One region of the Aeribacillus composti genome, then DNA from elsewhere that is predicted to be linked to it. Evidence: predicted binding sites of a transcription regulator. Region 1 holds the regulator's gene; each other region holds the start of a gene.

Region 1 (8,253 bases):
AAAGCGAGCCGAGCTTTTTCTCCTCCGCTTAAAGACGAGACGGTTTTCAGCACTTCATCTCCTGAAAAAAGGAAATTCCCTAAAACCGTTCGGATTTCTTTTTCTGTTTTTTCGGGATAGTCATCCCACAATTCATCTAAAACCCGTTTAGATGAAGACAAATCCGCTTGTTCCTGGTCATAATATCCGATTTGGACATTAGATCCAAACTGAATTTTTCCGCTCAGCGGCTTTAAGCGGTTGATGATCGTTTTTAATAAGGTAGATTTTCCAACTCCGTTTGGCCCTATTAAGGCAATTGAGTCCTTCCTGTTGATCGAAAAGTTAATATTTTTCACGATCGGAGTTTTTTGATCGTAGGAAAGGGACAAATCAATGGCTTTTAACACGTCATTGCCGCTTTGCTTTTCGATTTCGAAGGAAAAGCTGGCTGACTTCTCGTCCCCAGCGGGCCTGTCCAGTATTTCCATTTTCTCAAGCATTTTCCTTCTGCTTTGCGCACGTTTCGTTGTCGATGCTCTTGCTAAGTTTCGTTGAATAAAATCTTTCATCCGCGCGATTTCTTCTTGCTGTTTTTCAAATTGTTTTAATTCCCTTTCGTACGCTTCCGCTTTTTGTTTTAAATAAGCGCTGTAATTCCCAACATACTTCGTACAAACTGTTCGTGATATTTCATAAACAGTGTTGACAACGCGATCTAAAAAGTACCGGTCATGGGAAACAATTAGAACCGCTCCATTATAATGCTGTAAATATTGTTCGAGCCAGTTTAATGTTTCCATGTCGAGATGGTTTGTCGGCTCGTCGAGTATGAGCAGATCCGGTTTTTTCAACAGGAGCTTTCCGAGTGCTAACCGGGTTTTTTGTCCTCCGCTCAAAACCGAAATTTTAGTTGAATAGTCGTAATCAGCAAACCCTAATCCATGCAGCACAGAACGGATATCCGCCTCATATTGATATCCGCCATTTTCTTTATATAAATGTTGGAGTGAATCATATTCCTTCATTAAGCTTTGCAAAGCATGAGAATCTCCAGCTGAGGAGATAGCTGCCATTTTTTGTTCAATATTTCGCAGCTCAGCTTCGATGTTCCGCAGCTCTTCAAAAACGGTTAGCATTTCATCCCATATCGACTTAGTTGATTCTAATCCTGTGTTTTGTGCCAGATAGCCGATTGTTAAATCTTTTGGCTTCACAATTTCACCAGAATCAAAGGGCATTTCACCGGCAATGATTTTCAATAATGTTGATTTTCCGGCTCCATTGCGGCCTACAACGGCGATTTTATCTCCTGTTTGGATTTCCAGCTTAATATTCGATAAAATAAGGTCAGCACCATAATATTTTGTGATTTTGTTTAACTGCAATAAAATCATCCATAGTTCACCTCAATCTTTGCTAGAATAAGTGTAGCCTATATATTTGACTGCAGGCAACTGACCTGATGAACAAAAGGACAAGAAATTGTAACAATCGTTCAAAAGACACGAATAAAAAAATAGTGTATAGTTTTTATATAAGGAGAGTTTGGAGAAAAAACAAATAAAAAGAAATGTAGACGGAGAAGAAGATCAGGATGGAAGCGTTATCAGTCTGATATTGTTTCATACAGGCGAGCAGCCGCTTGCTAGAAAACATAGTTAAAAACAAAATTAGTCAGGTTGTTTTGGATTGCGAGGGATGAGCATTGAATCAAGATCAATCTAAGATACCGCAAGCAACTGCAAAAAGATTACCTCTATATTATCGGTTTTTGCAAAATTTACATGCCTCGGGAAAACAACGTGTTTCCTCTCAAGAACTGAGTGAAGCAGTAAAAGTAGATTCTGCGACAATTAGAAGGGACTTTTCATATTTCGGAGCGCTGGGCAAAAAAGGTTATGGATATAATGTCAATTATTTGTTATCATTTTTTAGAAAGACGCTTGACCAAGATGAGTTGACCAAAGTTGCCCTCATTGGAGTCGGAAATTTGGGAACAGCTTTTTTAAATTACAATTTTACAAAAAATAACAACACACAAATTGTTATTGCATTTGACATTAATAAACGAAAAGTAGGAATGAAAATTGGTGGAGTTCCAATTTATCATTTGGATCAGCTAGAAAGTGAATTGCCTGATGATGTGCCTGTTGCGATATTAACGGTCCCGGCAACTGCCGCTCAAGGAATAACGGATCGGTTAGTGGAAAAAGGCATAAAAGGCATTTTAAATTTTACGCCGGCTCGCTTAAATGTTCCGGATAAAATTCGGATTCATCATATCGATCTATCTGTTGAACTTCAGGCTCTTGCATATTTTTTAAAACATTATTCGAATGAAGATTGAAGGAGCGATATTAAATGCCAACAATTGGAATTGGAAGCTTGCTGTTGATTGTATTTGCAGCTCTGCTTGTTTTCGGGCCGAAAAAACTTCCTGAGCTTGGAAAAGCTATAGGAGAATCATTAAAGGAGTTTAAAAGTGCCACGAAGGGCTTAGCAGACGATGATGAAGAAAACAAGAAAAATGAATAGCAAGAAGAATGGATGAATAATGATGAGCGAAAAAAAAATGTCCGTGTTGGAGCATATAGCGGAGCTTAGAAAACGGCTGATTATTGTAGTCGTTTTCTTTTTCGTTGCTATGATTACTGGCTTTTTCATAGCGAAGCCAATTATTGTTTTTTTACAGCAAACTGATGAAGCAAAGCAATTCGCCTTAAATGCTTTTCGTCCTGCAGATCCATTGATCGTTTATATGCAGATTACATTTATTATTGCTTTAATTCTAACTTTCCCTGTTTTATTGTACCAGCTTTGGGCGTTTATCAGCCCAGGACTGTATGAAAAAGAAAGGCGGGTCACATTAAGCTATATACCGTTGTCGGTTGCTTTATTTCTTTTAGGAATAAGCTTCTCTTATTTTATTTTGTTTCCTTTTGTCATCGATTTTATGGGGCGGCTTTCCAATGATTTAAACATTCAACAAATGATAGGAATAAATGAATACTTTCGTTTCCTGCTGCAGTTAACATTGCCTTTCGGACTGTTGTTTCAGCTTCCCGTTGTCATTATGTTTTTAACAAGACTCGGGATCATCAATCCGGCGTTTTTGGCAAAGGTTAGAAAATATGCGTATTTTGTATTGCTTGTTATCGCAGCGATTATTACGCCGCCTGAAATTGTGTCGCATTTAATGGTCACGATTCCGCTATTCATTTTGTATGAAATAAGTATCATTGTTTCAAGATTTGCTTACAAAAAAGCACAGTCTTCTCAAATAAAAGAATCAGATCAAAAGTAAAACCGATGGGCTGTTATAAACATATCCCTGTCAAGTAGACAGTATAGGCTTTTTTCCTACTGTCTACACAAGAGGGATAATATCATTACACCTCATCGGTTGTTTTTTGCTTTCCGAATTTTATATGAGAAAGTGAACATGCGGATGGAAACAGCAAAATCAAACGTGGCTAAAATCATTAAAATCATATTTGTAGCTGTCCACATACCATTTTCAGCATGATGAATTGCTAAATATGTAAATAGAACTCCCATGATAAAATAGAAGAGTCCCATGGAAACGGGATGAAAATTCATAATCTTAGCTGCCTCCAATAATGATTTGTATTTGTTCCATTTGCTTCATCATGTTTTCAATCTCATCATGATAAATTGTTTGAATGATGACTACGATTGTATTCATCATTGTATGGGCAAAAATAGGGACTAATATGCGTTTTGTTTTATAATATAAAAAAGCGAACGTAAACCCCATTGCTGTATAACGCAATAAAAGTTCAGGTTCCCCATGCACGATGCCGAACAATAGCGAGCTGACAAGCGCGCCGATCCAAAAATTCGTTTTTTGATAAATCACCCCGAAAATAATTTTTCGGAAGATAATTTCTTCAATAATCGGTCCTATTATTGATGTGACAATAATCAAATAAGGCGTTGCTTCAATTAAATCCATAATAACTTGAGTATTTTCCGACATCGGATTAACTTTAAGTACATATATTTCAATATTGCCAACGATTGTTTGAATGAAAAAAGCTAAAAAAACTCCGAAAACAGCCCATATGGCAGATTCGCCGAAAGAAGCTTTTTCAATCCGGACATTATTTTTCCGTTCATGACGAAGGAGAAATAAAATAATGACGAACGCAGCAGTAAAACTTGTAATCGACCAATATGCTTGCGCTTGAAAAAGTCCTGCATTGAGATTTTCATCGTCGCCAACACCCAGTTCATAAAAAAGGGGAACTCCAATATAGGATGAGAGCTGCATAATGATGTACGTAATGATGATCCACCAATATTGCTTTTTCACGAATAGTTCTCCTTTATAAAAGATTCATATGACTATTTTAACACACAATGGTTTTAAGAAAGAAAAACAATTTTGACAAGGTAAGCACTTAATGGAGGATGTTAAAATTTTTTTAAAAGAGACTTGAAAAATAGAGGAGGTTTCTTTAATATAATAATTGGTGTTAGCACTCGATAGCAATGAGTGCTAATAATGAATAAGGAATAAATTTTGAAAATCTCAAAAGATATTTGAGGAGGTTGTTTCCCTTGTTAAAGCCATTAGGTGATCGCGTTGTAATTGAACTTGTTGAAACAGAAGAAAAAACAGCAAGCGGCATCGTATTGCCTGACACAGCTAAAGAAAAACCTCAAGAAGGTAAAGTAGTAGCAGTTGGTACTGGTCGTGTATTAGACAGCGGTGAACGTGTTGCAGTTGAAGTTGCTGTTGGCGATCGCATTATCTTCTCAAAATACGCCGGCACAGAAGTAAAATATGACGGCAAAGAATACTTAATTTTGCGTGAAAGCGACATTTTGGCTGTGATCGGCTAATAGAGACAGCCCAATATCATAGACAATTTAAATTTTGAGGAGGTTTTCGCAACATGGCAAAAGAAATTAAATTCAGTGAAGAAGCACGTCGTGCAATGCTGCGTGGTGTGGATAAATTAGCAGATGCGGTTAAAGTTACTTTAGGACCAAAAGGCCGTAACGTTGTTCTTGAGAAAAAATTCGGTTCTCCGTTAATTACAAACGATGGCGTTACGATTGCAAAAGAAATTGAATTAGAAGATCCATTTGAAAACATGGGTGCAAAATTAGTTGCAGAAGTTGCTAGCAAAACAAACGATGTTGCTGGGGACGGTACAACTACTGCAACAGTTTTAGCTCAAGCAATGATCCGCGAAGGACTTAAAAACGTAACAGCTGGCGCAAACCCAATGGGTGTACGTAAAGGTATTGAAAAAGCAGTTGCTACAGCTGTTGAAGAATTAAAAGCAATTTCTAAACCAATTGAAGGAAAAGAATCAATTGCTCAAGTTGCTGCTATTTCTGCTGCGGATGATGAAGTAGGTAAATTAATTGCTGAAGCAATGGAACGTGTTGGTAACGATGGCGTTATCACTATTGAAGAATCTAAAGGTTTCACTACTGAGCTTGACGTTGTAGAAGGAATGCAGTTTGACCGCGGATATGCTTCTCCATACATGGTAACAGATTCTGATAAAATGGAAGCTGTTCTTGAAAATCCATACATTTTAATTACTGACAAGAAAATCTCTAACATCCAAGAAATCTTGCCAGTTCTTGAGCAAGTTGTACAACAAGGCAAACCTTTATTAATCATTGCTGAAGATGTTGAAGGCGAAGCTTTAGCAACATTAGTTGTGAACAAACTTCGCGGTACATTTAATGCTGTAGCTGTAAAAGCTCCTGGATTCGGTGACCGCCGCAAAGCAATGTTAGAAGATATCGCCATTTTAACAGATGGTGAAGTTATTACAGAAGATTTAGGTTTAGATCTTAAGAGCGCTACTATTTCTCAATTAGGCCGCGCTGCAAAAGTTGTTGTAACGAAAGAAACAACTACAATTGTTGAAGGCGCAGGCGCAAGCGACAAAATTGCAGCTCGCGTAAATCAAATTAAAGCTCAATTGGAAGAAACAACTTCTGAATTTGATAAAGAAAAACTTCAAGAGCGCTTAGCAAAATTAGCTGGCGGCGTAGCAGTTATCAAAGTTGGTGCCGCTACTGAAACAGAATTGAAAGAACGTAAACTTCGCATCGAAGACGCTCTTAACTCCACGCGTGCAGCAGTGGAAGAAGGAATTGTCTCCGGTGGTGGTACAGCTCTAGTTAACGTTTACAAAAAAGTTGCTGAAATTGAAGCAGAAGGCGACGTGCAAACTGGTGTAAACATCGTTCTTCGCGCTTTAGAAGAGCCAGTTCGCCAAATCGCTCACAACGCTGGTTTAGAAGGCTCTGTTATCGTTGAACGCTTGAAAAAAGAAGAAGTTGGAATCGGCTTTAACGCTGCTACAGGCGAATGGGTGAACATGATCGAAGCTGGTATCGTTGACCCAACAAAAGTAACTCGTTCTGCTCTTCAAAACGCAGCATCCGTTGCCGCTATGTTCTTAACAACTGAAGCAGTTGTTGCTGACAAACCAGAAGAAAACAAAGGCAACGGCAACCCAGGCATGCCTGACATGGGCGGAATGATGTAATAATTGCTCAAAAATCTTGGAACACCAGGGTTTCCTGGTGTTCCTTATTTTTTTGACCACATTTTGACCACGAAAAAATCACAAATTTTTATAAAGCTTCTCATAAGTTTCACTGGGCTTTTGGGGAGCTTCTTTATTATTAATGGCGCAACATTATTTTCTTTTTAATAGAATAACGATGTAGAGAAATGATAATTAATAGGGACAATATTTACTGACTAGGTACCGTCAACAATTTTGTGTAATGTAAGATAGATAGGGGATCGCTGAAATGGATTTGGAATAGAGAGGGACTGTTTCCTCGACGGGGTTGTCCAAAAAATCAGTTACCCTGACTTTTTGGACAGCCTCTTTTATCGTGATTCCAAAAAGGCGCCCGATAACTGAATAACACGTGAGCTTTCATTAGTGGGTATAGCCTAAAAAGAACCTCTATCTCGTTCCTTTAAATGATTATCAAACGCCTCTTTAAACCTTATCCTTCTTGGGTGAAACAATTTTTCCCTTAACCTGCTTTAACGTCGCTACTATAAGAAAGCTAACAATCACTAATAAGAACCACGAACTTACCTTTCCTAGATGAACGAGGCTCCATGCATCGGTTTGGTTTGGATATTCCCAAGCTCCAAAGAACGTTGCGATATTTTCAGCTATCCATATAAAAAATCCGATGAGCACAAAAGAAAGTACGAGTGGCATACGGTAACGAGTTCCATCAACCTCGAATGCAACCCATGATTGCCAAAAAAAGATCATTACAATTCCAGTTAACCACCAACGAACGTCAATCCAATAATGGTGGGTGAAAAAATTTAAATAAATCGAAGCTGCAAGAGGTACAACTACCAAAAATGGTGGCCAATTAACCAGTTCAACCTTAAGCCTCCTCCACGCCTGGCAAAGATAACTCGCTACACTTGCGTACATGAATCCACTATACAAAGGCACTCCAAAAATTTTGAAATATCCTTCCTCTGGATAAGACCAGGAGCCCATATGTACCTTGAAAAGTTCAAGAGCAAGTCCAATAAGATGGAACAATGTGATAACCTTTAGTTCATCCCGTGTTTCAAGCCCAGAACGCACCATCCACCACTGCATCAGAAGGCAGATGATGAGCAGCCAGTCATACCGTGGCAGGAAGGGAAGGGGCATGATTTTTGTGAAAGCCAAAGAGACAAAAATAACGACAGGAAACAAACATGATAGAGCCTGCTCCCAACCAAAACGAACGAGTTGTTTTAGGGCTCTCATGATCTGTGCCTCCAAAGGTTTTTTCTGAATATATGTAAGCCCTGCTTAGTATAGTAGCTAAATAGATTTAGGGTTATGTACATAGGTTCACCACCGAATAATTTCTTTTATTTTAAAAGGCTGTTTAAAGAAGATTTATATCATCTAATTCCTTTTTATTCCAAAACATTATGAATGGTTAAACTCATGAGTAACTCCCCTTATAAATTTGATTCATTTGATACTGGATATTATTACAGCAATGATAGAAACTCAGAATATCATGGTGGAATAGGAGATTGCCAACGAAAAAATGAAATGTTAACCCTCCTACTCCCACCATTTTTGAAAGAATTAGTACTTATAAAAAATGTCAACAATAACATCCTGTAAAATATCACCGCTTTATTATCCTTGGGTGTCTTCGTCACTTCTGTATTCTAAAATATCTCCAGGCTGACATTCTAAAGCCTTACAAATCGCATCTAAAGTT
Region 2 (8,253 bases), 1.6 Mb from region 1:
AAAGCCGCCTTCCACATCCGTACCTCGGTATCGATACCTTTTGGGAACCTCGCCAAAAACGTTGACTGAACTGGTTTAAGAGGTATTTCTTGGTGAATCATATCATGAACTTCTTTGCTCGTCAAAACTTCGTCCATTTTCCAACCGTTTAAGGTTTCGACATCCATATATTCGATGAAGCGGATCGTCATTCCTTTTTCTTCAAAAAAACGAGCCATCGGTAAAATTTCGCTCTCATTTATTCCTTTTACAACCATGTTCACCTTTACCGCCAGACCTTGTGCAACCGCTTCTTCAATTCCTCTTACAATTTCCTCAGACTTTGCTTTACCTCCGTTCATTTTAGAAAAAATTTCGTTATTTAAAGCATCTAAACTGACATTGATCCGGGTTCATGCCCGCTTTTTTTAAACGCTTGGCATATGATCCGTTAATGGTCAATGAAACGTCTTGAAGATCTTGAATATTTTTTAACATCGATATTAGTACATCAATGTCCTTTCGGAGGAGCGGTTTCCCCCCGGTCAGACGAATTTTTCGAATGCCTAAACGTAAAGAGGCTGGCCAAACGATATATTTCTTGAAACGTCATTAGTTATTCCCGTTTTATAAAAGAATACTGTCTTCCTTCCATTTCAGCATACAGTATACACAACGAAAATTACATCGGTCTGTCACCGAAATGCGCAAATTCAATAAAGGGCGGTTAATTGATCTCGCAACATCTTCCTCTCCTTATACATTCATTCTTCATATGTTACAGACAAGATAAACAATAGAATGAGATCTCTGTCACATAAATTCGAATGATCATAAAAGGTTAAATTAATTGTAAAAAAAATTTTCTGAAAAAGAAACCTATTTGGAATACATTTTACCAATTTATCATTTTTTTTATGGCTAACATGATGGGGCTCTATATAATGAATTGAGAAAGCAAAATAGATACACAAAAAATATTTTACGATTTCGGCAAACGGAGGCTTTCATAATAGAATCAGCAGTTTTCATTATGGACAATGTACCAATGCTTGGCGACTTGATGGAAAGAATGGTTATTATATTAGAAAACCGTTCATCCATCAACAGGATCTTCTTAGCTTTTTCCATTTCGGGTCACCTGTCGAGAATCCGTCCAGACTCGAAAAAACTCAAAGTTGATTGAAAAAAAGATACTATCGAAAAACAACTGATAGAAAAATCATTAAAGAAAACCGCCGGCAACAAATCCGAAGTTTCCTGAGAATTAGAGATTTCACAAGTTACACTTTACAATAAGATGAAAAAATACCAGCTACCTAAATAGATGAACAACTTCTCAATCGTTTTCGAGAATGGCATTAACTTGGTTTACGCCCCGCTTTTTTCTTCTAGCACACTTTTCAGGCAACCATCTTTTTGATGTCAATGACATACTTTCAATGTTAGAATGATCTTTTTGCAATAGCGCTTTGTCCGGGTTAGACGTATTTTTCGCACAATGGCCGCTGACCATATTAACAAAGAAATAAATTTCCCTACATGCCATCAGCTGTTTCCGCTTTAAAAACACACACTCTCCTTTCTATTTCAAGCAAAACAATATCCTTAGCGAAATGGTACCGATCTTTCATTGAAAACTGAAACATTTTCTAACAAGCAGTTCAATTGATGTTGCAACATCTTCCCTTCCCTCAATTGGAAGGATATATGCCAATACGGCATCACGAATCAATTATTCATAAACTTTTCAAAAGTGATGCCGATGAAGTGAAGCAAATCACAAATTGCGGGAATTGTTTTTACTATGATGAACATTGATAAAAAAGATGGAAAGGAGAATATGGATGGGAAAAACTGTTGAATTAGATGTTCGCGAAGATTTAAAGAAGAAATTAGAGCCGTTTCAAAAAATCATGGCGGCCATTCAGCCTCTTGCACAAGGAGATGTATTTATTTTACACGCTCCGTTTAAACCCGTTCCGCTTTTTCCTATCATGAAGAAAAAAGGGTTTTCTTATCAAGCGGAAAAAATAGAGGATAAACATTGGAAAATTACCTTTGTTAAAACGGAGGAATGAAAAAATGATACTGGATAATCGCGGCTTAGAGCCCCCACAACCGATGATGCGGACTTTAACGGCATTAGCAAAATTAAAAAAAGGAGAAACGTTGAAAATTATTAATGACCGCCGCCCGATGTTTTTATTTGAACAGCTTGACGATCTCGGTTATACCTATCAAACGCAAAAGCGCAGTGATGGAAGCTATGAAATAACGATTGAAAAGAAGGATGACGATGATGACGGCTAATCATACTTATGAAACGAATATTCGAATCCCTTTTTCGTTTATTATTTTTGGCTTGCTGGCGTTTTTCCTTTCTCAAATTCTTTTATTTCTGTCAACTCGTCAGCTTTCAACCGGAGAAATGCGCCTTCCTGTCGTATTGTCAGCTGTCCATTTATTAGTGATTGGCTTTGCTTTAATGACAGCCATGGGGGCCATGTATCAGCTTGTTCCAGTCGTGTTTTTAACCCCGATATGGAATGAATCATTTGCTTTTATCCAAATGGTCGTCACGTCATTAGGAATACTATCTTTTAGCATCAGCCTGGCCTTTAATATTCAAATGGCTATATTTTCAGGCTTGCTTCTTACTTGCGGGATTGTAATGTTTTTATGGCAGATGTTCATGACATTAAAAAAACAGAAGAAAAGAACGGTCATCACTTTATTTGTTGGTACCGCCCTCATTTGTTTGCTCCTAACGATCGGGCTCGGATTGACGCTTGCCTATCATTTTTGGAGCGGCAGACAATTAATCGATCATGATTTGATTTTCAAAGCACATATATTGCTGGGATTTTCCGGCTGGTTTACACTTCTTATCTTCGGATTTTCTTACAAAATGGTTCCGATGTTTTCATTGGCGCATCATTTTTCAATGAACACGGCCCGATATGTCTACATTTTTTATATAAGCGGTCTTGTGTTAACTTTCATCAGTTTTATAACGGCAAATGACCGGTTGTTATCAGCAGGGCTTCAATTGATGGCTGTCGGATATGGGTTGTTTGCATACCATATGTTTGCCATTTTAAAGAAAAGGATGAAGAAAAAGCTGGATAAACCTTTTCTGTTTGCTCTTTTGGCCATTGTTTTTGGAGTCATCCTGCATATAGCGGCGGCCGGTTTTTCTTTTGAAAGTGAAATCCATTCCCGCATCTTTTCCATCATCATCTACTGTTATCTGTTCGGCTGGATTGTATTAAGCATCATTGGCTACTTATATAAAATTGTTCCTTTTCTATGGTGGACACACCGGTATAGCAAAAAAATCGGCAAAGAAGCGGTGCCGACTTTGAAACAAATGATAAATGAAAAATGGATTGTGATGGAATGCTGTTTATTTGTTGCGAGTCTTATCGGCATGATCGCTGCTCTTGCCTCTTCAAGTACTGGTCTATTTTATCTTGCTCAAGGAGGAATGGTGCTGTTTTCTGGATTATTTGCCTGTACGATTGGCTCCGTATTGCTGAAATAAAAAATGAGGGAACGATTTACTGAAATATAAAGGGTGATGTTACAATGGAAATAAAAGCAAAGATCTTGGAAAAACTGCAAAACGTTTTAGATCCTGAATTGGGAATTAATGTTGTTGATTTAGGACTGATCTATAAGATTGAAGTAAAAGACGGAACTGCATTCATTTTAATGACATTGACTACACCCGGCTGTCCGTTGCACGACTCAATAGCAGGCGGTGTGAAACGCGCGTTGCGTGATATTGAAGGCATTCAAGACGTAAATGTCCAAATCACTTGGAATCCGCCTTGGTCCCCTGATAGAATGAGCGAAAAAGCATTAAGGCAGCTAGGGTTTCTTTCCTAAACGTTTTTCAAAGACTGTTCCTTTCCTGAAAGGGACAGCTTTTTTATGAAAGAAGTCCCAATTATTTTGGTGTTTTTGGCTCTTCTTCCAGCTCCCAAACAAACGGCATCACATTTAAAATTTTCGTTTAATCGTTTCCCAGCCAAAAAAATCCCCTTCCAGGAAAATCTTTTTTCAAATGCTGTCTTCCTGCAGGGGATAATCGCTGTTCCTTGTTTTTCCGGAGGTGTCAACCAAAAAAAATGTAACTGAAATCGCAAATGACGTTTCGTCCATTCCAATGAAAAAGCTCAAAATATTGTCATTCCGTAAGAATTGGCAAAACTGACGCCAACTATGGGACAATTAAAAACAGTAAAAGCAAAGAATACATTTACCGTCGGTCATACCGGTCAGTAAATTCCGAGTGGAATTCGCATGACAGAACCTTGCAAGACGGGTTGGCAACTTAGATGCTTTTTTATGTTGCTGTCAGGTTATAAATATCTTGGAACGTACTTGCTAACGGAGATAAAATTCGCCATACGGCAAATGCAAATGTCATGGCTAAAGTGGTGACTGGCAGTAATGCTTTTTGTTTCACCAAAATCCCCCTCCTAAACAGATGAATGGTGCCATCATCTGTACCATAAAAATAGCCGGGGAATGTTTGTGAACTTTATCATATAATTATTGATTGCCAAATAATTGTTAAAATTTCACCTCAACAAAAATGTTTTTCCGATTTTTGCCCATTCAATCAAATTGAAAAACCGCTTGCGTTTCCAACGGTTTAAACTTCCCGTTTTTGGCGAAGCGCTTTAGGAATGTATACACAATAAGGCTCACTTTCCAAATAGTCGCCTGTCACAGCATACGCTCTTGAGCGTGAGCCTCCGCAAACAAAACGAAATTCGCAAACACCGCATTTTCCTTTATAAAGATTTGGATTGCGCAATTTTTGAAATATTGGTGAAATTCTGTAAATATCGGCCAGTGGTGTTTGTCTTACATTTCCCGCTTTGATTGGAAGCAATCCGCTCGGGTAAACATCGCCAATATGGGAAATAAACACAAAACCGTTGCCATCATTTACTCCCTTCGGAGCACGGCCGAGTCCGTCCACTTCCCCTGTAGCCCCTTTAAACAAAATATCTTCATAATGGATTTCTTTTCCATCTATTTGCTGTTCGCGCATTTTGGCTTGCAAGACGACACGACGGTAATGTTGTCCGGCAGTCGTTTTAATATCAAATGGTACACGTTTGCTCTTTTCATATAACCAACGAAAAACTTGTTCATGTTGGGCAGGAGAAATCATATCCGATTGTTTTCCTCTTCCAGTTGGTACGAGGAAAAAAACGCTCCAAAGAACGCAATCAAGTTTTTTAACAAAATCCGCCATTTCTTCAAGAACATGAACATTGTAGCGTGATACAACCGTATTAATTTGAACAGGAATCTTAAATTCATGCAAATATTTGATTCCTTGCATCGTTAAATCGAAAGAACCTTTTGTGCCGCGAAAATGATCATGAATTTCCGCATTCGGGCCGTCCAAACTAAATGCCCAACGGGAAAGCCCGATATCTTTTGCCCTCTGCATCACTTCTTTTGTTACATTTGGAGTTGCACTCGGCGTGATTGAAACACGCAATCCCTTTTCAATAGCATATTCGGCAAGAGCGAATAAATCCGGCCGCATTAATGGATCACCGCCGGTAAATACTAATAGCGGCTGGTTCATCGCAAAAATATCATCAATTAATTTTTTTCCTTCCTGAAAAGTCAACTCATGGGGATCACGATGATATTGCGCCTCGGCGCGGCAATGCAAACAATTTAATTGACATGCTCTCGTCAACTCCCAAATGACAATAAAAGGGTTTTGGTCATAATCCATCATCACATACAAACTCCTTTCTTTAAAATGAAAAATATCTCTGCTTCTTCTCATCATATAAAAAGGTGAAATTTTCGAAGTGAGGGCCATCACACTTTCCGGTAAAAGGGAAGAAATGATTTTTACGAAAAAGTCATTCTTTTGACAAATGTTCAACTGCTGCGGATCTTCCCCGTGATTGCTTCGGTAATTCGCAAATGGATGAGGTGGTCTGCCCCAAACCTTAAGTATGTTAGACACCTTATTTTTATTGGTAACTATGATTTACATCACACGACTCATTTGTAAAGAAACGCTATAATATGAAACGAAAATCAAAGTTGAAATAAAGGTGTGATACCATGACAAATAGCTGGGTGTTTGAAAGATTAAGAAGCGTTCCCCTTTTCCGTGAACTGTCTGATGAAGAATTGACTTCCATAGTTGCTATCTCTCAAGTACGTACCTATCAACCAAAATCATATGTATTCATGCAAGGCGACATGCTGGAAAACGTATATTTCATCCATTCAGGAACTATTAAAATATATAAAACGGACAGAAATGGAAAAGAACAAATCGTTTCCATCTTGCAGAATGGAGAAATGTTTCCCCATACCGGATTTTTTCGCAAAGGATCTTACCCTGCTCATGCAGAAGTTATGGAAGAATCTACATTAATTGTCATTCCCATCAAAGATTTTGAGGAAACGCTTATGCTCTTTCCGGTATTGTCCATCAAATTGTTTCGTGTGATGAGTGAAAAAATTATAGATTTGCAAAATCGGTTAGAAGAGCAAATTCTTCATAATACATATGAACAAATCGTATTGTTGCTGTTGCGGCTTACCAAAACGAATGCACTGCCGCAAGGAAAACTTTATCGTTTGACAACCCATTTAACGAATCGGGAATTGGCAAATATGATCGGAACTTCCCGTGAAACCGTAAGCAGAACGCTTAACCAGATGAAGCGGAAGGGTCTTATTCTTGTTGATGACGACGGATATTATTTGGTTGATGCTGAACAATTGGAGAAAGAAATCTTTATGTAGCGGCCTCCAAAAAGAAAACTGTTTTTTTGATGAATGTTTGAAGCGATTAAGAATCATAATAAAGGAAAACGAATTTTCATGGAGGAAACGAAATGTCCACAAAACGTCAAGACAAGAAAATGAAAAATAACCCAACCTTCGGAGCATATGATGAACCTGTGAAGAGCGACAGCGAATCCGACCTAACACAAGGTTTGGCCATAACGCAGGAACAAGTAAGAGATACATATACGGAGGGCACAATTGATGGGATGATGGAGGATGTTGACGGCAACAACATCCCGTTGAAGACTGAAAAAGAATAATAATGCCCTTTTTTTCCTGATATTAAAAGTGAAATGCCTGTATGGGGCTGTCCAGAAAGTCAAATCCCCATTGAAAACAAAAAATCATAAACACCGATATATCAACGTTTCTAAAACATTAATGGGGGCGTCAATAAGCCGTAAAAACGACTTATTAGACACCCCCAATTTCATGGCCAATTTTGTCTTGACAGCGTTCAAAAAAATATATCGGCATTACTTCCCCAAAAAAATCGAAGGATCATTGGGCAATCAACCTTCTGCAAAGGGAAAATGCGCTTACGGCAGCATGAACAGATTGATGATCATAAACATTGCAAAACAAAAATATACGGCATTGCCCACTTCAATTAAACCGATTTTTAAAATCGGCATTTTTTTCCCGTAAAAATAAACAGCTCGAATAACACTCGGAATATAAGCTATTATAAAAACGGCATACTCGGTAGCGACCAAGCCGATCATTAAGAAAACATGAAAACCCCATGACAACCATTTATAGTTCGGATTGTTTTTTTCCCGAATCATTGTTTTGACATAAAAAGTGCTGCCCACAAAAAATAAAAAACAAAGCATTATGGTGATGAAAGCTTCTTTTGTTATTTCTCCGCTTACAATAAAAGAACTGGCAAGACCTCCAATGCAAAAAACAGCGATTGCTGCTAGATCATTGAAAAAAGCACGATCTTTTTTCTTTTTCCCATAATAAATATTTATTAAAAAAAACGGTGTCATCGCCATTCCGAAATATATTATTTCCCATCTATACATTAATGGAAAGAGCAGTATAACGGCAGCAGCGGCAAAATAAAGAGCAAACCACTTTATATAAAATGGCTTGCGCTTATTTTTCATAGCCATCAGTAACGGATATGTTGCTAAATATAAACATAACCAGCCGATAAATAATGGAATATGAATCCAAGAGAACCCTCCTATATAAGCCCCCAATAGAAATGGTATAACAAGCATTGCCCAGGCTCCATGCTGTTTTGGAATCACTAATTTCTTGACGGTTGCCATCATGTATCCACCTTTCATCAACAATTTCTTCTAAATTCCATTATAGTGAAAAAAACTAGCTACGTTGTGATTTGTTGCATACCTCTTTGTTTTGTCACAAAATAGCCACAACACTAAACGGGAAAGTGACACCTGT
Region 3 (8,253 bases), 440 kb from region 1:
GATATATAAACCTTTTCCATGTTGGGCAGGGTCTTTTGTTGTAACACCGTCTTCAAAAATACGGTCTATTATCATTTCAGGAATCCCTTCTCCATTATCATCAATTTCAATAATAAGATTGGTACCAACGTCGGTTATGTGCAAAAGAACGTAAGGTGTATCCTTTGATAAAACAGCTGCAAAAGCATTGTCGATTAAATTACCTAAGGTAACTAACATAACGTCACGTATTTTGTCATTTGTAATTTTGTCTAAGTGGCTGTTTTCTTCGAGTTCAAAGGAGATTCCTTTTTCATTAGCGATATTGTACTTTGCAATTAGTAAAGCTTGGATAATGGGATCTTTAATTTGCTCATCTAAAGAAGGATAATATGTAATCGAGGTATCGTTTAAATCTTTAATGAACTGTTTCGCCTCATCATATTGCTCTAATTGCAATAAACCATATAAGGTATGAATTTTATTTGAAAACTCATGAGTCTGAGCACGTAAGCCTTCAGAATATTGCTTAATTGAAGTGAGCTCTTTGGTTACTTTTTCTAAATCGGTTTTCTTACGGAAAGTAGCGACTGCACCGTATAATTCGTGACCTTTCTTTAATGGCATGACGTTTAATAAAACAGGCTCATTATTTAACATGTATTCCATATCCTCCGGTGGTATTTCTTCCGTCGCATAGCGAAGTAGAGGCAGAGAAACAACTTCTTCTAACGGCTTACCAATCATCTTCGCATCTAATTGTAAAATATGCATTGCTGATATATTCATTAATGTTATTTTATTGTCTGAATCTACAGCGATAATTCCTTCCTTAGCCGATTCTAAAATAGCTTCCCGCTGTAACAGGAGGGAGGCGATTTCCTCCGGTTCCATCTTATGCAATATATGTTTTAAATGACGAGCGATAAGGTAGGAACCAAATATTCCGATTACTAAAAAAATAAATAACAAGATTAAAATAGGTACATATTGTTTCCAAACGAGCCGGTTTACCTCATCTAATAAATAACCAACTGAAACGACACCGACAATTTCACCGTCTTTGATAATTGGGGCCTTTCCTCGAATTGATAGACCGATACTTCCTTCTTTTAGAGATGTATATGATTCACCTTTTTCCAAGGCACGTTCATTATCATCACCGACCATCTTCTTGCCGATTCTATTTGGAATTGGGTGCGCAATACGAATTTCATTGCGATCGCCGACGACGATAAATTGAGCATCGATCTTCTGTTGGACTTTGTTCGTATAGTCCTGGATTGAAGCGGTAGGATTTTCTTCATCGAAAGCCTCGATGATACTAGGTGAAGTTGCAAGTGACTCCGCAACAGCGAGAGCTTTGTTACCAATTTCTTCACGTATGTTTTGTGACGTCATAAAATGAAAGTAAATCGATAACGCAATAAATATAATAAAAATTAACACATTAATTAATAAGGTGACCCGAGTCTGGAATTTAATTTTTCTATACCATCGGCGTATTTTTTCCACTAAATTCACCAACTTATTCATCGCTATTTGCCTTTTATTATAAGAGATATTCCAATTTCATAGAAATCTAATGGTACCGTAGCGTCTGATCATGTTACTGTATTAAAGAATGAAAACTTAAACGAGTATAATAGTCAATTTATCATTCCCATTTTAAATCGTTTGAAAGATAAATATTCTTTTAATCGTGAGATAAATAATACACGATTAAAAAATGAAACGATCATATTGCCTATGAACAAAAAAGGTGAACCTGATTGGTCTTTCATGGAACAATAGTAAGCGTAAAATAATCCCCACCTTTTAATGATAGGGATTAAATACTATTATTGTGATAAGTTATTAAAAACCCGACAATTCAAAGGAATTGTTTTGGACCAAGGAAGTAGTTGATCAAGCTCATCCATATTGCTTATATCCATATTGGGAAGCCTTTCAAATAAGTAGCGAAGATAATAAAATGGATTTAATTTATTCTCTTTTGCTGTCTCCACAATACTGTAAATGATTGAGCTGGCCTTAGCTCCTTTCGGAGTATTGCTAAAAATCCAGTTCTTCCTTCCGATCACAAATGGTTTAATGGATCGTTCACTTCGATTATTATCGATTTCTAATCGTCCATCCTCTAAAAATGCCACGAGTTTTTCCCATTGGTTGAGGCAGTATGTAATGGCTTGACCTAATAGACTCTTTGGTAAAACATTGCTTTTCTCTGTTTTTAGCCATGCTGAAAAAGCCTCCAACAATGGTTGGCTGTGTTTAAGTCGTTTTTTATATCGTTCTTCTGGTGTACATTCTTTCAAATCACGCTCGATGGCAAATAGCTGATTACAGAAATTGAGTCCTTCCCGAGCTGTGACTGCTGAATGACGTTTGGATTCAGGAAGTACGTTTAAAGCCTCATCGAACTTTCTGCGGGCATGAGCCCAACATCCAACTAATGTTACGCCGGATACCTTATGGTATCCTGCATATCCATCGACATGCAGGTATCCTTTAAACCCTTTTAGGAATTCTTTGGCATGTTCTCCTGCTCTAGTTTCCTGATAGTCATAAAGGACAAGTGGTGGATCCTCTCTTCCAGTCCGATAAAGCCACATGTAAGATTTCGATGTGCTTGACCTTCCAGGTTCATGTAAAACCTGAACAGTTGTTTCATCCGCATGTAGAATGTCTTTAGAGAGGAGATGCTCTTTCATTCGTTGATAAATTGGCGCAAGCCATTTTTCGGCACCATAAAGCATCCAATTGGCCATGGTTTGCCTGGATAAGATCACACCTAATCGTTTGAACTGTTGTTCTTGGCGATATAGAGGTAGCCCCTCTACATATTTTTGATTCATAATATATGCCATGCTTGACGGTGAAGCTAAACTTTTTGGATACACAGATTTTGGGGCAGGTGCTGTAACGATTGGTGTCTCTATTTCATTACGCTCACAATGACGGCATCCATAGACATATCGAACGTGTTTTAAAACTTTGACTTGAGCCGGAATAATCACTAATTCTTGTCGTACTTCTGTGCTCATTTCGTGTGTTTTTTCACCGCAACACGAACAGACCTGCTCTTCTTCGGGTAAACGATATTCAATCGTTTCCATAGGCAGGTTTTCAAACGTAGCTTGACGTTGACCACGTTTCTTTTTACGACGATATGTAATTGTTTCAACAGTTGGCTCTTCGGCTTTTACATTAGACTCTACCTCTGCTTCATTGAATAAAGGTAGTTCTAATTGATTAGGATTTGTTTTTTCGCTTGAAGAGCCAAATTTTCGTTTTTGACTAAGACGATACTGTTCTTCATACCATTGTAATTTCGCCGTCAATTCAACGATTTGCTGTTGAAGTTTTTCAATTAATTCAAATGGGTTTTGGTTAGGATTCTTTAAATTTTTCATCATGTAGTAATAATTCGACGGTTTTAGCTATTTTCCTCCAAGGTTTTTGTTAAAAGTAAAAAATTCATATAACTGTTCTAGCCTTTACTTCTGGGTGTGCTTTCTTTTGCTCCATTGCAAGACCATCCAATAACCAGCGTAATTGCCGATAACTAATTTGTATCGTTCCAGTGTCATTTTCATTTGGCCATTGAAATTTTCCTTTTTCCAATCGACGATAATAAAGCCAAAAACCATTATAGTCCCAGTGAAGAATTTTTAATTTATCTCGCTTTCGATTACAGAACACAAAATAGCTTGATGAAAAGGGATCTAAATCAAATCCCTCTTTCACCAAAGCAGCTAATCCATCAATGGATTTTCTCAAATCAGTACTTCCTTTTGCCAAGTAAACTCGTTCAGCTCTTGTACCAACTAACATGTTGATTTCAACGTCCTAACCACTTCTGAAAGAAAGGCCGGATCGAAACCAGGTTTTACTTCAATTGAAATCCCACTAATTTCAATCCGTAATGAATTTTCAACTGTTTGTGAATGATCTTCTAGGGTAACGGATGCCCATTTTGTAGACTTTCCTTGATTTTTTATTGGATTTTCAATTTTTCTTAACCAGTATTTAAACTGGTGAATACTCCATTGATTTTCCTTGCACCAGTTTACTTGAGTTTGACCGCTTTCACGATAGTCAGCGATTCGTTGTTCCCAAACCTTTCGTAATTCAGGATTCTTAGGCATAAAAAAACCTCCTTCAATTTCATCTTGAGGAGATTATCTCATGAAATTAGCACATCAAGAAGGTGTGCAAGATTTGACGCTTACCTAAAGGAGGCAATTTTATTACAACAGTCAACAATAAGAAAGGAAGTAAAAGATGCCATGAGAACTTATATAAACACCTAAAAAAGTTGTTGCAGCAATATGGTAAGTGGAAAGAAAATAAAGAGAATGAAGTGCATAAGCAATAGTTATAATTAAAAGATAGGAGAGGGAGAGATACTTATCTCTCCTAGTTTATTGTCTTCCTACCCTATCCAACGTTACGGTGAACCGTACCACAAATAGTGGTAAAGCAGAAAGTTGAAGTTGTGCTTGATAAAAAATGGTTGGCGAAAATAGTAAAATAACAGACATATAGTACCGATTTATCAAGGATATCCTTTATAAACATAGCTAAATATTATTGTCGAAAGAGGTGGACAGGTTGTTATAACTTGTCCTTCCTATCTCTCATATCTATTTAATATTCACCAAAAAAATGCCTTAAATTGCTCCTAGAATTGGAGTGAATCAAAAAAGTATGATTCATCACTACTTTTGGTGATTTTGGCAAAAAAGAAGAAAACACTTACGAAAACCTGGCAATAATGTTAGCTACCACACAAACATAAGGAGGTTTCGTAAGTGCTTTCTATATCACTAGAATTGCCAGAATTTGAAGTGATTAAACAACTTTCTTTCTCAATGAAACTAGAAGGATACCGTTTTTCAAAAAATGGTATCCTTGTGAAAGTAATTGTAATCTTTTATTCACTTTTATGCGCCAGGATTGTTTATTGGTAATATTACTTTTATTTCCGTACCTTCTTTAGGTAAACTTTCAACCTGTATATCACCTTTATGCATTTCAATGATTTTTTTACGATGGAAAGTCCTAATCCACTCCCGCCATTTGATCTGTTTCTTGATGGATCGGCTTTATAGAAACATTCAAATATGCGCATTTGAACCTCTTTTGTCATCCCAATTCCCGTATCTTTAGTGATTACCGCACTCGACATGTCTCAAAAGTTCATATTTTTTTCATATATATTGTGAAAAATTTCACAAACAGATGTTATACTAACTTTGTAAGCAAAATAAATAATTTAGGGGGAGGATGTAATACATATTGTGAAATATATCACAAAATCATTCCATCGATTTTAAAGTATAGGGGCTGAACAAGATGCATGTATGGGAGCAAGTTTATAATCCATTGGGAAATATATGGCTTTCAGCTATTATAGCTGCCGTTCCTATCATCGTTTTTATTGTTTTGCTGACAGTATTTAAATTAAAAGGCTATATAGCAGGGCTTTTCAGCATAATTGCTGCAGGCATTTTTGCCGTCTTTATTTATAAAATGCCTGCAATCTTAGTTTTGATGTCTGCGATATATGGAATTTTAGTCGGTTTATGGCCAGTAGCATCAATCGTATTTGCTGCTATTTTCCTTTATAAAATAACAGTAAAAACCGGAAAATTTGCCATTATAGAAAAAAGTATTTCTTTTATTACAGTGGATCAAAGATTGCAAGTTCTTATTGTGGCATTCTCATTTGGGGCATTTTTAGAAGGAGCTGCAGGATTTGGAGCACCCGTTGCCATAACGGCAGCCATTTTAGTAGGGCTTGGATTTAGTCCGTTATATGCAGCTGGTCTTTGTTTGATTGCAAACATAGCAGGCGGTGCATATGGAGCAATGGGGATTCCAGTAACTGTTCCCGCCCTCCTTACAAATTTGGATGGTCTAGTTGTGGGAAGATATACAGCATTGGTCCTTCCTGCATTAAGTATTGTCGTAGCATTCCTGCTGATATTTATCATTGATGGATTCAAAGGAATTAGACAAACCTTCCCAGCCATTTTAGTAAGCGGGGGTTCATTTGGGCTTACACAGGCACTTGTTCTCACTTTTTTAGGGGCAGAACTAGCAGACATCTTTGCAGCGATTGTGAGCTTAGTAGTATTAACTTTATTTTTACAAGTATGGAAGCCTAAAGAAATTTACCGTGTAAATAGAGAGAAAGCGGTAGATAAGCAGATTAAGTATTCTTTTGGGAAAATCGCTTATGCTTGGCTGCCATTTGTATTTTTAACCATATGTGTTACTTTGTTTAATCTACCATTTTTTAAAAAATTGTTTCTCCCAGGCGGTCTTTTAGAAAAGCTAGTGTTGTTGTTTCCAATTCCAGGATTGGACAACTTAGTTATAAAACATGCACCAATTGTGACGCAAGATGCTCCAATGGCTGCGGTATTTAAGTTGGATTTATTTTCATCTACGACAACAGCGATTGTAATGACAATCATTGTCGCAAGCATTCTTTTTCGCTGCAGCAATAAGCAGCTTAGAGAAATCGCAAAAGAAACTTCAAAAGAATTAGTATCACCTGTTCTAACCATTTGCAGTGTGCTTGCTTTTGCTTATATTTGTACTTACTCTGGCATGTCATCAACATTAGGCTTAGCATTTGCTTCAACAGGTAAGGTATTTCCTTTATTCTCGCCAGTGCTGGGGTGGTTAGGAGTATTTTTAACAGGTTCTGTTGTAAACAGCGGTTCCTTATTTGCTCCACTTCAAGCTGTCACTGCTTCACAAATTGGAATAGCACCTGAAACGATGGTTGCTGTCAATGTAATGGGTGGTACAATGGCTAAAATGATTTCACCTCAATCAATTGCTGTTGCAGCTGCGGCAGTTGGATTAGCAGGAAAAGAAAGTGATTTATTTAAAGTGACAATAAAATATAGTTTATGTTTGCTTGCTGTAATTGGATTAGTTAGCTGGCTACTATTTTAATCATATAACATTTTAAGGAGGATGTATAACTATGAATAAAGAAAAAGTAAATCGTGTTGTAATCGTTGGAACAGGAGCTGTAGGCTGCAGTTATGCCTATTCACTAATTAATCAGGGGGTCGTTGAGGAATTAGTTTTAATTGATATAAATGAAGCAAAAGCTGAAGGCGAGGCGATGGATCTTAATCATGGAGTGCCGTTTGCACCTTCGCCAATAAAGGTATGGAGCGGTTCTTATCAAGATTGCGCAGATGCGGACTTAGTTGTTATTACTGCGGGATTGGCACAAAAACCAGGTGAAACCCGATTGCAATTAGTTGAGAAAAATACGCGGATATTTAAACAAATTATCAAAGAGATTATGAAAAGTGGATTTAATGGCATATTTTTAGTGGCAACAAATCCAGTAGATATCTTAACTTATGTCACTTGGAAGGAGTCAGGACTGCCAAAGGAACGCGTCATTGGTTCAGGAACAGTCTTAGATTCTGCACGTCTAAGATTTGAATTAGGAAAGTATTTCAATGTGGATTCAAGAAATATTCATGCAATTATCATAGGGGAACATGGAGATACCGAGCTTCCAGTTTGGAGCCATGCCAAGATCGGAATAGAGAATCTTGATGATGTTTTAGAGCGAAAGAAAGATTTAAAGAAAGAATGTTTAGAGGAAATCTTCGTAAACGTCCGTGACGCTGCTTATCATATCATTGAGCGAAAAGGGGCGACATACTATGGAATAGGAATGTCCCTTGTCCGAATTACAAAAGCAATTCTTAAAAATGAAAATAGTATCCTGACAGTATCTTCCTATCTAGAAGGTGAATATGGACAAAATGATGTATATATTGGAGTACCTGCCAAGCTTAATCGTAACGGTGTTCAAGAAATAATCGAAATTGAACTAAACGAAAAGGAAAAAGAACAATTTAATTATTCCGTTTCAGTGCTAAAAGAAACGATAAAATCTGTCATTTAATCCAGAGACATGCTCTGTAGTGACCATTGTATCGGGAACGTTTAGGAAACAAGGATTGGGAAAACCAATTTACGATTACTAACTGCTGCGAGGCTTGTTAGGATGAAAAACTCAACAGCTTTCCAAGGACATGGGATGGTTATAATGACCGCGTTTTTCTAAGGCTTGCGGTGTTGTAAAGCTATTTGAAGGGTGATCATTACTCAGATACAAAGAACAAAATCGCTGCCTATTGTTTTTGAATGTTTGCTTTTTCTATTGAATGTGCTCTTGCATGGAGTTTCTCCTTTCAAATGTTGGATCGCATTTTCATTTTA

Evidence for each region. The regulator Rex, encoded in region 1, represses fermentation and respiration genes when NADH is low (regulators of the CRP and FNR family bind a similar motif). The targets are predictions, from matches to a motif close to TTGTGAAATATTTCACAA.
Region 2: a site for Rex is predicted at 1,748-1,765, ahead of RI196_RS09420 (DUF2249 domain-containing protein). Genes of this name have one in related genera too.
Region 3: a site for Rex is predicted at 5,205-5,222, ahead of RI196_RS18260 (lactate permease LctP family transporter). Genes of this name have one in related genera too.

Annotation. Positions count from the first base shown of each region.
Region 1 covers NZ_CP134501.1:392,006-400,258, forward strand. Annotated here, with positions in the region: gene RI196_RS02075 (ABC-F family ATP-binding cassette domain-containing protein) at 1-1,376, opposite strand, end outside; gene RI196_RS02080 (redox-sensing transcriptional repressor Rex) at 1,688-2,329, shown strand; gene RI196_RS02085 (twin-arginine translocase TatA/TatE family subunit) at 2,344-2,517, shown strand; gene tatC (twin-arginine translocase subunit TatC) at 2,540-3,286, shown strand; gene RI196_RS02095 (YdiK family protein) at 3,379-3,582, opposite strand; gene RI196_RS02100 (CPBP family intramembrane glutamic endopeptidase) at 3,587-4,318, opposite strand; gene groES (co-chaperone GroES) at 4,567-4,851, shown strand; gene groL (chaperonin GroEL) at 4,905-6,527, shown strand; gene RI196_RS02115 (DUF817 domain-containing protein) at 6,996-7,781, opposite strand; gene RI196_RS02120 (helix-turn-helix domain-containing protein) at 8,169-8,253, opposite strand, start outside.
Region 2 covers NZ_CP134501.1:1,948,852-1,957,104, forward strand. Annotated here, with positions in the region: partial or broken gene RI196_RS09415 (GTP 3',8-cyclase MoaA) at 1-642, opposite strand, end outside; gene RI196_RS18570 (hypothetical protein) at 1,193-1,243, shown strand; gene RI196_RS09420 (DUF2249 domain-containing protein) at 1,827-2,060, shown strand; gene RI196_RS09425 (DUF2249 domain-containing protein) at 2,065-2,292, shown strand; gene RI196_RS09430 (hypothetical protein) at 2,279-3,526, shown strand; gene RI196_RS09435 (metal-sulfur cluster assembly factor) at 3,571-3,873, shown strand; gene RI196_RS09440 (hypothetical protein) at 4,334-4,456, opposite strand; gene RI196_RS09445 (TIGR04053 family radical SAM/SPASM domain-containing protein) at 4,646-5,758, opposite strand; gene RI196_RS09450 (Crp/Fnr family transcriptional regulator) at 6,097-6,789, shown strand; gene RI196_RS09455 (YozQ family protein) at 6,882-7,094, shown strand; gene RI196_RS09460 (YwiC-like family protein) at 7,374-8,117, opposite strand.
Region 3 covers NZ_CP134501.1:3,790,570-3,798,822, reverse strand. Annotated here, with positions in the region: gene RI196_RS18285 (ATP-binding protein) at 1-1,515, opposite strand, end outside; partial or broken gene RI196_RS18695 (restriction endonuclease subunit S) at 1,630-1,773, shown strand; gene tnpC (IS66 family transposase) at 1,821-3,398, opposite strand; gene tnpB (IS66 family insertion sequence element accessory protein TnpB) at 3,460-3,816, opposite strand; gene tnpA (IS66 family insertion sequence element accessory protein TnpA) at 3,810-4,130, opposite strand; gene RI196_RS18265 (hypothetical protein) at 4,964-5,116, opposite strand; gene RI196_RS18260 (lactate permease LctP family transporter) at 5,341-6,957, shown strand; gene RI196_RS18255 (L-lactate dehydrogenase) at 6,989-7,936, shown strand.